DNA from 2 places in the Clostridium sp. SGI.024 genome. Region 1 is predicted to be linked to the other one. Evidence: riboswitches for the same ligand, from Rfam matches in the RefSeq annotation. Region 1 holds a riboswitch; the other holds the start of a gene.
The links. Region 1 has a riboswitch for thiamine pyrophosphate ahead of ACQRD5_RS00035 (MTH1187 family thiamine-binding protein). Riboswitches for the same ligand answer to the same signal wherever they lie in the genome.
Positions count from the first base shown of each region.

Region 2: another riboswitch for thiamine pyrophosphate. It lies ahead of thiT (energy-coupled thiamine transporter ThiT); the one in region 1 lies ahead of ACQRD5_RS00035 (MTH1187 family thiamine-binding protein).

Region 1 is NZ_JBNPON010000001.1:3,429-11,511, forward strand. It holds gene ACQRD5_RS00020 (ABC transporter ATP-binding protein) at 1-631, opposite strand, end outside; gene ACQRD5_RS00025 (ABC transporter substrate-binding protein) at 612-1,616, opposite strand; gene ACQRD5_RS00030 (ABC transporter permease) at 1,632-2,417, opposite strand; gene ACQRD5_RS00035 (MTH1187 family thiamine-binding protein) at 2,389-2,679, opposite strand; TPP riboswitch at 2,802-2,910, opposite strand; gene ACQRD5_RS00040 (TatD family hydrolase) at 3,032-3,775, opposite strand; partial or broken gene ACQRD5_RS00045 (DUF6179 domain-containing protein) at 3,838-5,081, opposite strand; gene ACQRD5_RS00050 (DUF6323 family protein) at 5,142-5,597, opposite strand; gene ACQRD5_RS00055 (hypothetical protein) at 5,809-5,943, opposite strand; gene ACQRD5_RS00060 (MFS transporter) at 6,269-7,693, opposite strand.
Region 2 is NZ_JBNPON010000046.1:12,078-20,160, forward strand. It holds gene pulA (type I pullulanase) at 449-3,295, shown strand; gene thiT (energy-coupled thiamine transporter ThiT) at 3,503-4,144, opposite strand; TPP riboswitch at 4,206-4,308, opposite strand; gene ACQRD5_RS12210 (serine/threonine protein kinase) at 4,432-5,001, opposite strand; gene ACQRD5_RS12215 (GNAT family N-acetyltransferase) at 5,178-5,627, shown strand; gene ACQRD5_RS12220 (MATE family efflux transporter) at 5,680-7,044, opposite strand; gene ACQRD5_RS12225 (ABC transporter ATP-binding protein) at 7,174-8,083, opposite strand, start outside.

The sequences.
Region 1 (8,083 bases):
TCTCCCCCTTAATAATTGCAGGCTTTTCTGAGATTATATAAATTCTATTTGAAAGTAATATTGCCTCTTCTATATCATGAGTTATAAATAATATAGTTGAATTCATTTCTTTTGTTAAATCTAATAACCATCTTTGCATCTTCCTTCTTGTCATAGAATCTAATGCTCCAAAAGGTTCATCTAAAAGCATAATATCTTTAGATGTTAAATATGTCTTTAAGAAATTAGCTCTTTGCTTCATTCCACCTGATAATTGAGATGGATATTTATATTCAAAACCACTAAGTCCAAAGTCATTTATATGTTTCTTTACTTCTTCCCTAGAATCCTTCTTATTTTTACCCTTAAAAATAAGTGGAATACCTATATTATCTATTACCTTCTTCCACGGAACCATCATATCCTTTTGATACATATAGCTTATATCACCATTTATATTAATTTCACCATTATCACTGCTAATAATATTAGTTAATATATTAAATATAGTACTTTTTCCACTTCCTGAAGGTCCAAGTATTGAAATTAACTCTCCTTCATTAACTTCAATATTAATATCCTTTAATATTTCCATGTTATCAAAGGATTTAGAAATATTTTTTATTAAAATCTTATTTTGATAAGAATTCATTTGTATAAGCCTCGCTTGCTTTCATATCCTTATTAATTAATTTATTATCATACAAGAATTTAGTATAGTTATCCCATACACTATCCTTCATTTCTCCCCAAATATTAGTACCTTCCATATACTTATCAGCTAGATATTTTTGACTTTCTATTGCTAATTCTTCACTTATTTCAGGCACCTTGCTTACTAATAATTTAGCAGCTTCTTCTGGATTTGCTATTGCATCTTCATATCCTTTTGTAGTTGCTTCCATAAACTTTTTAGCTAAATCTTTCTTATTATTAACTGTATTCTCAGTTGTAGCAATAATAGGAGTATAGTAATCTAAAGCTGGATCTAAATCTCTAACTGGAATATAATTAATATCAAAACCTCTAAGCTTTGCTTCAATATTTGTCCAAGCTTCAAAAGTCCATTCAAAGTCTAAATTATTTTTGGTTGCTATAAAGAAATCTTCTGTACCTGCATCTACCATCTTTAATTTAGTAAAATCAGCTCCATTTTTCTCCATAACAGCCTTTAAAATAGCTTCTTCTGATGGACTTCCCCATCCACCGTAAACTTTATTTTCAAAGTCTTTTACAGTCTCTATTCCCTTTTCTTTAGGTGATGTAAAGCCTGATGTGTTATGTTGTATTATAGCTGCTATTGCCATAACAGGTAATGGACTATCTGATGTTCTAGCATAAGTTAAATCTTCTTGATAACTAACTGCAAAATCACCTTTTCCTGCAGCAAGAAGCTGTAGAGATGATCCTTCTGATGGCTGAATTATTTCAACATCTAAACCTAAATCCTTATAATATCCTTTTTCCTGTGCTACATAGAACCCAGTATGATTAGTATTAGGTGTCCAATCTAAAATTAATGTAACCTTTTGTAAATCTCCATCTTTGCTAGTTTCTTTATTATTACTACATCCTGTAAATAAAGTTAATGCTGCTACTGATGCTAATACTACTGATAATAACTTCTTTTTTATCATTATTTTCACCTCTAACTAATTATTTTCCCTTTTACTATTTGTTTTTTTATAATTCCATGGAGTAAAAATTTTTTCCATAATTGAAACTAAAATAAATATTGCCATACTTATAGCTACTATTATAACTATGGCTGCAAACATTTTATCTAAAGCATAGGCACTTCTTGCTCTTGTCATATATACGCCAAGTCCCTTATCTCCTCCAAGCCATTCTCCAATTACTGCTCCCATAATACTATAAGTTGCAGCTATTCTCATACCTGAGAAGAAACTTATCATTCCATAAGGAAGCTTTAAATGTATAAATATATTAAGCTTAGATGCTCCCATAAGCTTAAAGTGATTTATTAAATCCTTGTCTACACCTTCTAATCCATCTACTATACTTATTACTATTGGGAAAAAACATACAATTACAACTACAATTATTTTAGGTAAATAACCAAAGCCAAACCATATAATAAAAAGTGGTGCCAAAGCAATAGTTGGTATAGTTTGTGATATAACTAAAACTGGATAAAGAGCTTTCTTTATTAATGGAACCATATCCATAATTACAGCTAGTATAATAGATAGTCCTATAGAAATTATAAATCCAACAGAGCCTTCATATAATGTTGCTAGTATATGAGGTATCATGACTTTAAAGTCACTAATTAATACCTTAATAACATCCGTAGGAGCTGGCATAATGTATTTTTCTATTCCTCCTGCTCTTACAGCTACTTCCCATATGCTTAATAAAATTAATATAAATATTATAGGTGCAAGTTTATTCCCTATATTTTTTGATTTTTTCATCCATAGTCACGCCTTCTTTTTTATAGTCTATTTTAACCATAGAACAAACTCTTGATGCACCTTCTTCTGTACATATCTCTTGAGCCTTCTTCACTATCTCTAGTAAGTCATCTAGTTCTCCCTCCATTGTGGTTTCCATTGCTCCAACTTCATACTTTACTCCAGTAGAAGCAATATACTCAATAACCTTGTCCACTACAGGATAAATTCTTTCTTCACTAACTGAAGGTATTACCTGAAGACTTACATTGCAAAGTGCCATAAAAAATTCCTCCTCTATATTAAAATTAACTTAAATAATTTTTCCTAAATCTGATAGAGTATATAAAAACAAAAAAAACAGCATCCCTTGATAAGAATGCTGCTCAATAGCTTAATTTGTAATGAAAAACAATACTATTCTCCCTACGTTGGCATTATCCAAATCAGGTTTATGGGTCAAAATTGTATCAATTTTATCTCAGACAGTTCACTGCCCCCCCAGATAAATTATTAAGTTTATATATACATAGTATTCATTTTGGTTATAAATGTCAAGCTAATTAATAATAATTATTAATTATATACCTTTGTGGTTTATTATTACTTTATTTTCTATGCTCCATATATAACAACTAAAACTCCTTATTTAATAACCTTTTAAAATTTTCTTCAACAATGACTAAAAACTCATTCACATTAACATCCTTAAATTGAGCTACTTTCTCATATACTTTTATTATTTCACTTGGATATCCATACTCTCCATTAACCCATTCTAATGCTGTTGGTCCATCAGTTTCAATAAGTAATTTATCTATAGGTATTCTACTTAAGACTTCATAAGTTTTTTCTGAATATCCTATATCTACACTTATAGTAAAATAACATCCAAGATCAATTAACTTTTCTAGTGTATTTATATCCCCACTATACCAATGAATTATTGCTTTATTATAATTATATTTTTTAAGAGCCTCATATATCTCTTCTTCTGCATCTTTAGTGTGAAGGCTTATAACTTTATTTCTCTTAATGCTTTCTTCTAACATAAAGTAAAATATCCTTCTTTGTGGCTCAAAGGTACTCTTATCTTCTACCCAAAGATAGTCTAAACCTATTTCCCCTATAATTTCACTTTCTTCAATATATGGAATAAGCTCTTGTAAATCTTCCTTATATTCTGCTGCCTTCCATGGATGTATACCAAAACAAGGCATAATAAATTCACTTTTCTTACTGTACTCTTTATTTTTAATATAACTTTCTATATTCATACTATTAGCTATAGTAAGTATCTTATTATCATTAATATCGCTTATTGCTTCTTCAATTTTATCTTCAAAAAAATCTAAATGTGTATGACAATCTATATACATATAATCTCCTTTCATAAAGATGATTAATTAATATCTATATACTAAAGAGTAATTTATTATTCTTAATTATTTTTATTACTTAAATACTCAATGAGCTTTATTTCCCATTTAGAATCTGAAATATAGTCTTCTTTATTATCTAAATAATATTTAAGTAAATATATTTCTTCTTGTGAAAAAGCTTTAAATAATTCTATACTGTCTTCTCCCCAAAAGCACTCACTTAATATTTCTACTAAATCTCCTATACTTTTGACTTCTTGCTTTACAATAGATACTTTATCTGAAATAAATCTACAATCTTTTATTTCAGTAATTAAGTTACGTAGCTTTTCGTTATCCATAAGCTCATTATCTATAAATATATCTTTTTCAAAATTCTCTTCATTTTTGAAACTTAGAAATATATTTTCAATATCTCCTGTTAATAATCCAACTTCTATTCTAGGATAGATATTTATCACTGATTTTTTAATATATTCTATTTCTTCTTTATCGATTATGCCTATAGTGTTGCATACTCTATTGGATGAATTTATTAATTCTTCAATGATCTCTTCTTTAGATAGTCCTTTAAATATACTTAATAACATTTCTCTCTCTATTTCCGAAATATTTAATTTAAATATATCTCTGCCTAGAATTTCAAGTCCTATAGCATTTGTTAGTATAGGCTCAAAAATATTAATTAATAACCCTTTATAATCTTTGCAATACCCATTTAATATATTAATAATTTTATCCCTATGGAATGCTTTACAAAATTTATTTTCTATAAGCAATGATTTCAAATATTCATTTATATATTCAATTCCACAAAGGCTTTCAGATACAGGATTAGAAAGCTGATAATCTATGCTACATTCTATTTTATGAGCAAAGAATCTATAATCATATTTTTTAAATGATGCTTTTATTTCCTTTAATGTATCATTGTAAGATATGTTCCCAATATTAGATGAGTTTTTAAAACATCCTCTAATAGATTTTTACCTATTACAATCATAGACTCTATTATTTCCCATGAATCCTTTAATAAATCAATTAAATCTTTTTCCATTAAACTTTTAATTGGATCTTTTAATTTCTTTAATTCTAAACCAAGAGAAAAACAAATTGATTTAAGCAACTCTTCCGCAACTTCTATTGGAACTGAAGTACTATCTCCCATGGTATATCTTTCAGTCCATTTTCCAAGTAAATTGTAAATCTTTGCTTCAATTAACATTCTCTCTTCTTTAGTAATATTTCCGTCTATTTGTATTTCATCAGAAAATACTAATAAACTAGTATTATTTTCTTCCATAATACCTCCAAAACTTTATTCATACTTTTGCTAATCATTAATTAAATATTATAATATTTATTAAATATCAGTATATCTACCTCTAAATCCATATCTTGTATTTCTACAAAGCTCCTCTAAATTAGTTTCGCTCAAATACTCTAAGGATCCTTGGCACTCTTCATTAAAATGAATTTTCATAAAAGTGATAAGTTCGTCATCAGCTATTTGCTCCATAGCTTCACCTTTAAAGTAATAAAAGCAGTCTTGAAGTTCCATTAAAGTATCTTTATAATTTTGTTGCATTATATAAGGGGAATCACAAAAAGCTTCTACTATCTTTTTCATAACGCCTTCTGAAAATTCAATTCTTCCTGTATCCTTTAGTGCCTTAAAACGATACTCAACTAGCTCATTAATATCTTCATCAGATAAAGTTAAGCCGTATTTAATAGTTAGTTCATTGCAACCTTTAAGTTCTATTACAGCTTGCTTTTTTTGTATATTCTGAAATGCTAAAGTAATATTTTCATTCATGCAAATCACCTCTTTAATACACTCTACTCCTAACATAGCACTACTACAAGACTTGAAATTTTTAGAATTTTGTGGTAATATATAAGTGTAAAATAAATATTTTTATCAAATTTTCTTCATTTATAGTTTACTAACTTAAAATTAACATATATAAAAATAACTCTAAGTAGATGAACGACATAATCTACTTAGAGTTATTTTTAGTTTAAATTTAGCTTCTATCTAATATTAATATATTTTTATATATCCTAATCATAGTTTGCATATAATATGAGTTATAATTATCTATTGTATTTCTATCAGCATTAATTAATCTACTTTTAATCACAAAACTTTTGAAGGTCACTTTTTCCTCCTCCTATCTTTGATAAGTTATTTAATATATCATAGAAGAAGCTTTCTCTCGATTAATTTTTTTCTATACTATTTATAATATATCCATCTTTTAAAAATACAATTTTTTTATGTTAATTCATCTTCATTTAATTTACTTATATTTATTTGAATTAAGTTATTATAAATAAAAAAGATATCTTAGTAACCAACTAAATTACTAGGATATCTTCATTAATATTCAAATAAATCTTTTAAAAACTATCCATAAATAAGTTCTTTCCTTACTAATTTTTCTAAAGTTTCAGTGATCATAAATCCATAATTATGGTTTTATATTAATTACTATTTATAATCTCTGCTTCTATTAATTTGTTTGCTTCTAGCTCTTTTTCACGCTTATCTGTTATAAACTTCTCCATCTCAGCTTCTTTTTTCTTATCAAGAGGATAAAACATCATAGCAATAACTGAACATAAAAATGCAGCTGCTGGAATTAAGCTTTTCATGTATACAATTGCTTTTAATGTTTCTGGTGTTTGTTGTGTAAGATTTGCTGAATATCCTACAAACTGAAGGACATAACCCATTATAAATGCTCCAAATGCTTGTGAAAGTTTATTTACAAATGTAAATGTAGATGAAACTAATGCCGACCCATTTATACCAATTTTCCACTCTGCATAATTAGCAGAATCTAAAACAGCTGATCTACATAACATATTTGTAATAGCACCAATAAGAACTGATGATATTAAGAATATCATAATTAAAAAAGTATTTTTTACAGGAGCAAATATTAACCCAAGTGCTGGAATAATAGCTAGTGCTTCAGCTAAAATTATCCCCTTTCTCTTTCCAAGTTTACCTACATACCATCCAACTATAGCAATCAATACAAAAGAAAATATAGCGGTTGCCCATCCAAGATAACCCATGAGATGTTGTTTTTCTCCCATATTATATTTAAAAAAATACATATTTAGTCCATTTCCGATTTGAAGAGCTAAAGCATCTGTCCCAAAACTAATAAGTACCATTAATAAAGCTATATTAGAAGTAACAACTTTTATTTTATCTTTAAAAGGTATTTTCTTAGTTGATTGAGCTTTAGTATCTAGAGTAGGATTGTAAACATCAAGTTTTCTAACAGACATTGCAGATAATATAAACATTATTGTACAGAATATTGCAAAAATTACTGTTACTTTAAACCATGCATCTTTATTTCCATCACCACCAAACCACTTTAACATATAAATAGCTAATGATACAGCTGCTAAATTTCCTATATTGCCAAGGGCTTGGAAGATAGCTTGAACCTTTGTACGACGAGTTGTGCTATTACTCAAAATAATTGGAAGTGCAAGTTGCGGAATTTGTACAACTGTCCACGCTAAACTATACAAAATATAAGTTGTATATGCATAAACTATTTTTCCACTTACACTTAAATCTGGAGCCATAAACATTACTACAAATATAATTCCTAATACCGGTGCTCCAAATGTTATATATGGTCTATATTTACCAAATTTTTTAGTATTAGTTCTATCGATAATCATTCCCATAATTGGATCTGTTAATGCATCTATAAGTCTAGCTACCATAAATATTGTTCCTGCTACCGCAGCTGAAATACCTAAAACATTTGTGTAATAAAACATAATATATGTTCCTACAAAAGCGAATATTGCCGTATTAGCAATATTTCCTATACTATACAAGTAAACTTCCTTATTTGAAGCCTCTAATTTTTTCATAATTTTCCCCCCATTTTTATTAATTTTTAAATTATTTCCCCACAAGATGTAAATGTTATCATGAATTCTATTATGTTTTATTATAAAATATATTTTATATACTTATAAAATCACATAATAGTATTGAGTATCTTATAATATAAGGATACTTCATTTCTAAAATTCTATTTTTCTTTATAACTCCTCCCTATTCTATTATTTTTTGAAAACGATTTCTAAACCCTTCTGCAAATGTTAGTAGTTTTTATTTCCATTTTTTACCTTCTTATAATTAATTATAATTTTTAATTTTTAATTATTCAATATGTTTTTAAAAAAAATTAGTTATTCCTTTATTTTTATTTATTTATAATATTTTTTATACGATTAATTAATTATTATTTTTAATAA
Region 2 (8,083 bases), on a different contig from region 1:
AAAATTTGGCACTATTACTACAGTAGTATGCTTCTATTTTTAATTTTATTTACTTTTAATTGATGAAGAGAGATATTAGATATGTTATACTATAATTATAGAAGTATACATATTATTAGGGGAGTATATTAAAGATGTTCATTACTGCTTAGAATAATTAGATTAGTGCCTATAATACAATATTATATTATTTTAATGTATGTCATAAGGGTATAGGAGGAAAGATATATTATTTGTAATATGATTATTTTAGTTAGAAAATTATATTTAAGATTATATAAAAAATATACATTCATTTTTCTCTAATAAATTCTATTTATTAGAGAAATAGTTATGTCTAGAATTATAATATATGTATATAAAAAGCTACAATATTAAGAATAATCATATTGAAGCAATAATGAGTGTTATGAATAAAATATAGTATAACGGGTTTGGAGATGAAATAATGAATAATTGTATAGAAAATATGAATTATCAAACTACAATGTATATAAAAGCATCTTGTAATGAATTCTATTTAGAGGAAGAAATACAATTAGTTGCATTAAAAGAATCACTGTATGGAATAGAAGAAATTAAAGATGTAGAATGGAGAATTGACTATGATGGTGATGAAGTTTTATTAAGAAATAATGTAATAAAAATTAATGCTTTTAATAAGGATTTGAAATATATAGAAGTTAGCTTTATAGACATTAATACAGGAATTAAGGTGTCTAGAAGTTTTCCTATAATTTTAGAGAAGAGAAAAGATACATTAGTACATTTTATAAAAAATGATGGAGATTATTATGGAAATGGATATCAGTGGGACCTTTGGACTTTTTCAAATGATGGTATTGCTTATGATGTTCAACTAATGGATAAAAGTGATTTTGGTAGATGTGCTTTTGTAAAGGAAAAAAATATAATTGCCCGAAAAAGAGCCTTTGGGAATGATTGGTCAGAACAAACTATAACCTTTGAAATCCCAAGTAAGATTAAGAATTGTTACATTGTATATGGAGAAAATAGATTAATAACAGACTTAAAAGAGTTGGTAGATTATATAAAACCAAGAATAGAAGTTGCAATAATGGATGATAGCAAAAGTATTATAGCTTATTTATCTAAAGAGCCTATGGATATAACAGAATTTTATATTTATGTAAATGGAGTTAAGCAAGAAAATGTTAATTATAGAGTTGATAAAGTATTTAAAAAGGTAGAGTTTTTTGATTTAAATTTAGAAATATCACCTAGGGATTTAGTTGAAGTAAGAGCAAGTAATATTTTTATATCATGCAAAGTAACCATGAGAGGATATTTAGATAAATTTTATTATAAAGAAAATGATATGGGAGTATCATTTTTAGAAGATAAAATAAATATAAGAGTATGGGCACCTACAGCAGAAAAGATAGAGTTATGTCTTTATAATAAATGGTATGACACAATAGAAAAAAGTAGCTATGAAATGAATTATGAACCTATAAGTGGAACCTTTAATTATGAACTTAATAGAGAAGATAATGAAGGTAAGTTTTATATGTTTAAAACTTATTTCAGAGAATTGGATATAAATGGGCATGAATACAAAAAAATAAATTATGCAATTGATCCTTATGCAATGGCTGTATCAGTAAATGGACGAAAAGGATATATAATAGATTTGAATAAAGATATTACAATGCCAGAAAAATGGTTATTAGATAAAAGACCAGAACTTTTAAGGAAAGAGGATATCATAATTTATGAAGTGCATTTAAGAGATTTTACTATAAGTGAGGATAGTGGAATAGATAAAGCCTTAAGAGGAAAGTATTTAGGATTAGCAAAAGAAGGAACAGCCTTAATAGGTACTGATAGTAATATTGCAGTTAAAACTGGTATAGATCATTTGAAAGATTTAGGAATTACTCATCTTCATATTTTACCTATTTTTGATTTTGGTTCTGTAGATGAGAGAAGGAGTCATAAAAAAGAAAATAGGAGCTGGGGGTATGATCCTAAAAATTATAATGCTCCTGATGGAAGTTATTCTAGCGATCCTTATTCACCTATTTCAAGAATAGTAGAGCTTAGAAGTATGATAAGAAGCCTTCATAAAAACAATATAAGAATAATTATGGATGTTGTTTATAATCATATGCAAGAAACTGTTAATTTAGATAAATTAGTACCAGGATATTATTTTAGATCTAATTATAGGGGAAGATATACAAATGGATCTGGATGTGGTAATGAGTTAGCAACTGAAAGACCAATGGTAAGAAAATATATAGTAGATTCTATTAAACATTGGATTAATGATTATAATATTGATGGATTTAGATTTGACCTTATGGGACTAATAGATATTGATACCATGAAAGAAATAGTAGAAACTATTAATGAAGTTAATGACAATATTCTAATTTATGGTGAACCATGGAAAGGAGGAGACTCTCCCCTTGTAAATGGTATATGTAAAGGGATGCAAAAAGGCCAGGATTTTTCAGTTTTCAATGATATCTTTAGAGATTTTATTAGAGGAAATAATTCTCCGTCAAATGGCTTTGTTAATGGGAAACAACATGATGGGCCTACTGCTTGGAGTATGATAGAAGGATTAAAAGGTTCAATTAATACTCTTACAGAAAACCCAGTTGAAAGTATAAACTATGTAGATGCACATGATAATTATACTCTTTGGGATCAAATAGAGAAAAGCTTAAATCAAAGTATTAAGCCTAATGAATATAGAATAATAAAAGAAGATAATATCTTCGATAATCACTTAGTAAGAAGAAATGTTTTAGCCCTTTCTATAATTTTATTATCTCAAGGAATACCATTTATCCAAGGTGGAGCAGAAGTTTTAAGGAGTAAAAGTGGTGATCATAATAGTTATAAAAGCCCTGATAATATAAATGCTATTTATTGGATTGATAAAGTTAAATACTATGAGGTATTCAATTATGTAAAAATGTTAATAAGAATAAGAAAGAAATTTAAAGCATTTAGATTTGATAAGAAGGAAGATGTTAATAAAATAGATATTAATTTTTTAAATGGTGATGAAAAAGTTGGAGTAATAAAGTGGCATTATAAAGATGAAAATGCTATAGGTGGAGCTAAAGAAATAATTGTGATTTTTAATGCTACAGATATAGATAATTATGATGTTAATAAATTTATAACAAATACTATAAGTAATGAGTGGGAATTACTTGCTATAAATGAAATTATAAATGATGAAGGTATAATGAAAGTAAGAAAAAATGAGATTCCAACTTTAAGAGCTAACTCTATTTTAATAATGTATTCATAAGAGATATGATAATAAATATTATTTTATATTTTAATAAAGAGGCAGGGGATTTTCTCCCTGCCTCTTTATAATTAATATCTTACAGAATTATTTGCTAACAAAGAAAAAATTATAATCCCAAAAACAATATATAATAAGATTACTATTCCCATCATAATTAATGATGCTTGGAATAAGTTTTTTTTAATACAAAGTTTACAAAAATAATCAATTAGAGAAAACATTTTTATTTACTAGCCTTGAAATTGGTATTAATGAAAGAATAACTAAAACTACTAATAAATTACCTCCAACCACTGAACCATTCATAATAAAGGAGTAAAGTACTGGAGACCATCCTTCTGGAGCAAATTGGCCGAAGAATAATACACCTGATATAAAGTGGAATATAAATTCTATAAACATACCAAAGGTTGCACCAATAAGTTTGTTATTTTTAAAGAAACCAGCAAGTCCTACAGCCATATATGGAAGAGGATAATCAAACAATACTTGTATTGGATGTAAAATATAAGGGCTTATAATTAAATATATAATTCCAAATAAGAAACCTGTTAGCATTCCGATTTCTGGGCCATACATAAAAGATATAATAAGGATAGGAACCATACTACCAAGATTTATACTTCCTGCACCATTAGGCAAATCAACTATTTTAATAAGATGAAGTATTGTAGCTAAGGCTAAGGCTATACCTATTCTCGCCATTACTTTTGTGTTTAAATTTATCTTCTTAAACCTTATAAAAGCTAAAATTAAAATAGTAACTCCAATAAGAGTAGCCAAAGATAATGGACTGTTAAAAATTTCAGTAAAGCCTTCCTTTAATGTGTTAATAAAATTATTCATAAAAAAACCTCCCTTTTTAAATGCTAGGAGGTAAACTTTTATTAGTAATAAAAAATATTATTAATAAATTTCTTGGCTTTCCTACGCTGGTATTACCCAGATCAGGTTAAAGAGGGTTAATGATAAAATCATTTCTCAGCACAAAGGCACCCCTAGCACTTAATTATTATGTTATAAGTAAATATTATATAATATTCAATATAAAGTCAATAAGAAATAGAAGAATCAAGAATATTACTATATAACGTAATATTAAGATGGAGCTAATATGTAGCTCCATTTTAAAGTTAACCATATCTATGAATTCTTTTTACTCTTGGTTCTGCAAGGTAATCATATGCTAAAGTCCAGTAAGGTAATAGTGAAGGTTTATACTTTAATACATCCTTTAAAAATTTGTCAAAAAGATGATATTTAACAAGTATTTTTACTATGTCTTTAGGATAAGGAGTAGTTTTAGAGTAGGGTTTTCTTGGATCAATAACTTTGACTTTTCCCTTAGAGCTTACAAAGATATGAGCGTTCCTAAAATTAATCCTTTTAAAATTAAGTCTCTTTAAATCTTCTATTAAGTCTATTATTTCTATTGATAAATTATAAGGTAAACCATGTTTAGAAATATATTCTTTAAGGGTAACTCCGCCAACATATTCTCTTATTAATATATTACTAACTCTTACTATAGAGTTAGGGAAAAAGCGGCTATCAGCAGTTTGTTTAAGTATTTCATCCTCACTTTTAGCATTTTCTATATTTTTAAAGACTTTAAAAGCATATCCTTCAGGAGTTAAATAAACAGATCCCTCAGCACCAGTTCCTAAAAGTTTTAAATTTTGTACTTCAAGTAGGTAATTCATTTTGATACACCTAATTAATAATATTATTATTTATTATATGTAAAAATATTTATTATGATATTATTAAGATTATTTTTTACAAATATTATTTTAATTTAATGATTTATAGTATAAAAATTTATATAAAACTATATGATATAATTTATTTAAAAAGTTATAAGTAAAGGTGTGAAAATATGAAATGGGAAATAAAAGAGTTTAAGGAATTATCAGTATGTGAATTATATAGAATTCTTGAACTTAGAAATAGTGTATTTATAGTAGAGCAAGAATGTATTTATCAAGATTGTGATAGAAAGGACCTAGAAGCATTTCATTTATTATGTATAGAAGATGATAAGGTTATTGCTACTCTTAGAATACTTCATAAGGGAGTATCCTATAAGGAAATGTCTATAGGGAGGGTAGTAGTTCATAAGGAATATAGAAGAAAAAACTTAGGAAGAAAGTCTATGGAACTTGCAATACAGTTTATTAAAGATAAATATGGTGATAGTCCTATTAGAATTTCAGCACAAGTTTACATTAAGGAATTTTATAAAAGCTTAGGATTTATAGAAGTTTCAGATGTTTATTTAGAAGATGATATTCCTCATATAGAAATGCTATATGAAATGAAAAAGTAAGAAGGAAGAATGTAGAATTTAGTTAGAAACTCCCTAGGGGGAGTTTCTAAAATTATAATTTATGTTGCTGATTTAATGTAATTTGTTTTTCTTTCATTATTATATTTATCCTTTTATAGTAAGTTATCATAAGAGGTACACAAGCTGCTATCCATGCAGCTGGATCTGCAAGAGCTATTCCTGTGAAATCAAGTAATAATGGAAGAGTAAAGGCTACAACAGTTCTTGCTACCATTTCAGCAAATCCAGCCATCATAGGTACAAAACTTTCACCAAGACCTTGCAGTGTATTTCTATATATGAAAATAAGTCCTAATGGTATGTAAAATACTGAAACAGTATTTAAGTAATGCTTAGCATAAGATAAAACTTCAATATCATTTCCATTCATAAACATCTGAGTAAAGGTTCCACCAAATAAAACTACAACAATAGTAGAAATTATACTAACAATTATACTAATAATTGCAGATTTTTTTACACCTTCTTTTATACGATCAATTCTTCCTGCACCTAAGTTTTGTCCAGAATAAGTTGCCATTGCTACACCAAAGGTAACAGCAGGCTGCATAACTAATTGTTGAACCTTTGATGCAGCAGTATAAGAAGCTATTATTTTTGAACCAAAATTATTAAGTGCTCCTTGAAGAACCATAGCACCTGCAGCAGTTATAGAAAATTGTAGTGCCATAGGAATACCAATTCTTAATTGTTTTTCAGCATAACTTTTTCTTATTTTCCAATGCTTTTTCTTTAGTTTTAGTATTGGAAATTTCTTTACTATATGTATTCCGCAAAGAATAGCAGATATAGATTGAGAAATAATTGTAGCATAAGCAGCCCCTGATACCCCCATATTAAAATTAACTATAAAAACTATATCTAAGATAACATTTAATATAGAAGCTACAATCAAATAATATAATGGAGTTTTACTATCTCCAAGAGCTCTTAAAACGCTTGAAAGCATATTGTAAAAAATAATTGCAATATTTCCAGCATATATAATCATAATATAAGATAATGAGTCATTTATAATATTTTCAGGCGTATTCATAAGCTCTAACAAAGGTTTTGCAGAGCCCATACTTATAGCAGTAACTAGTACAGTCATAATAATAGATAAAATTAATGAACTAGAGAAGGATTTTTTTACCCCTTCCTCATCATTAGCACCAAACCTTTGAGAAACTAAAACAGCAAATCCACTAGTTAAACCTATTACAAAACCATTTACTAAAAAAGCCATAGCTCCAGTGGAGCCAACTGCAGCTAATGCATCTACCCCTAGGTATCTTCCTACAATTATTGTATCAACCATACTATAAAATTGTTGAAATATATTTCCAATAAGCAGAGGAACTGAAAAGGTTAAAATTAATTTTACAGGACTACCTACTGTCATATCTTTAGTCAAGTCTATTCCCCCTTTTGTATAATTTATTCAATATTAATTTTAAAACATATAAATAATATCATTCTAGTAATATATTATCAACTAATTTTCATATTTAGAAAACATTTAAAAGTTTGAGACATTACCTTATTATGTTGTTGCAAATTGACTATTGTATAAATTTGCATAGAAACCATTTTTATTTAATAATTCATTATGGTTACCTTGCTCTATAATTTTTCCATCCTTCATAACTAAAATTAAATCTGCTTCACGAATAGTTGAAAGTCTATGAGCTACTACAAAGGAAGTTCTTCCTTCCATTAACTTATTAAAGGCTCTTTGAATATAAATTTCAGTTCTTGTGTCTATACTACTAGTAGCTTCATCTAAAATAAGCATAGGTGGCTTAGAAAGCATAACTCTAGCTATACATAAAAGTTGCTTTTGGCCTTGAGATAGTGAACTATCTTCTGTAAGTATAGTATCATACCCATTAGGTAATCTCATAATAAATTTATGAGCGTGAGCTGCTTTAGCAGCTTCTATAATTTCATCTAAAGTAGCATCTTCCTTTCCATAAGCTATATTATCTCTAACGGATCCAGAAAAAAGCCATGTGTCTTGAAGAACCATACCATAAAGTCCTCTTGTACTTGTTCTTGTTATGTCATCTATATTTATATTATCTATTTTTATCTCTCCAAATTTAATATTATAGAATCTCATAAGCAAATTAATTAATGTAGTTTTCCCACAGCCAGTAGGGCCTACTATAGCAATCCTATCACCAGGTTTAACCTTTAAATTAAAATCTTCGATTAAAGGTTTATCTTCACTATATGAAAAATATAGGTTATCAATACTTACATTTCCTTCACAGTTTTCTAAATTAATAGCTGTAGATTTATCTGGAATTTCTGGGACTTCATCTAATATTTTAAATACTCTACTTGCAGAAGCAAAGGCAGCTTGAAGCTCTGTAATTACTCCAGAAATTTCATTAAAAGGTTTAGTATATTGATTAGCATAACTTAAAAAAGCTGAAAGATTTCCTATA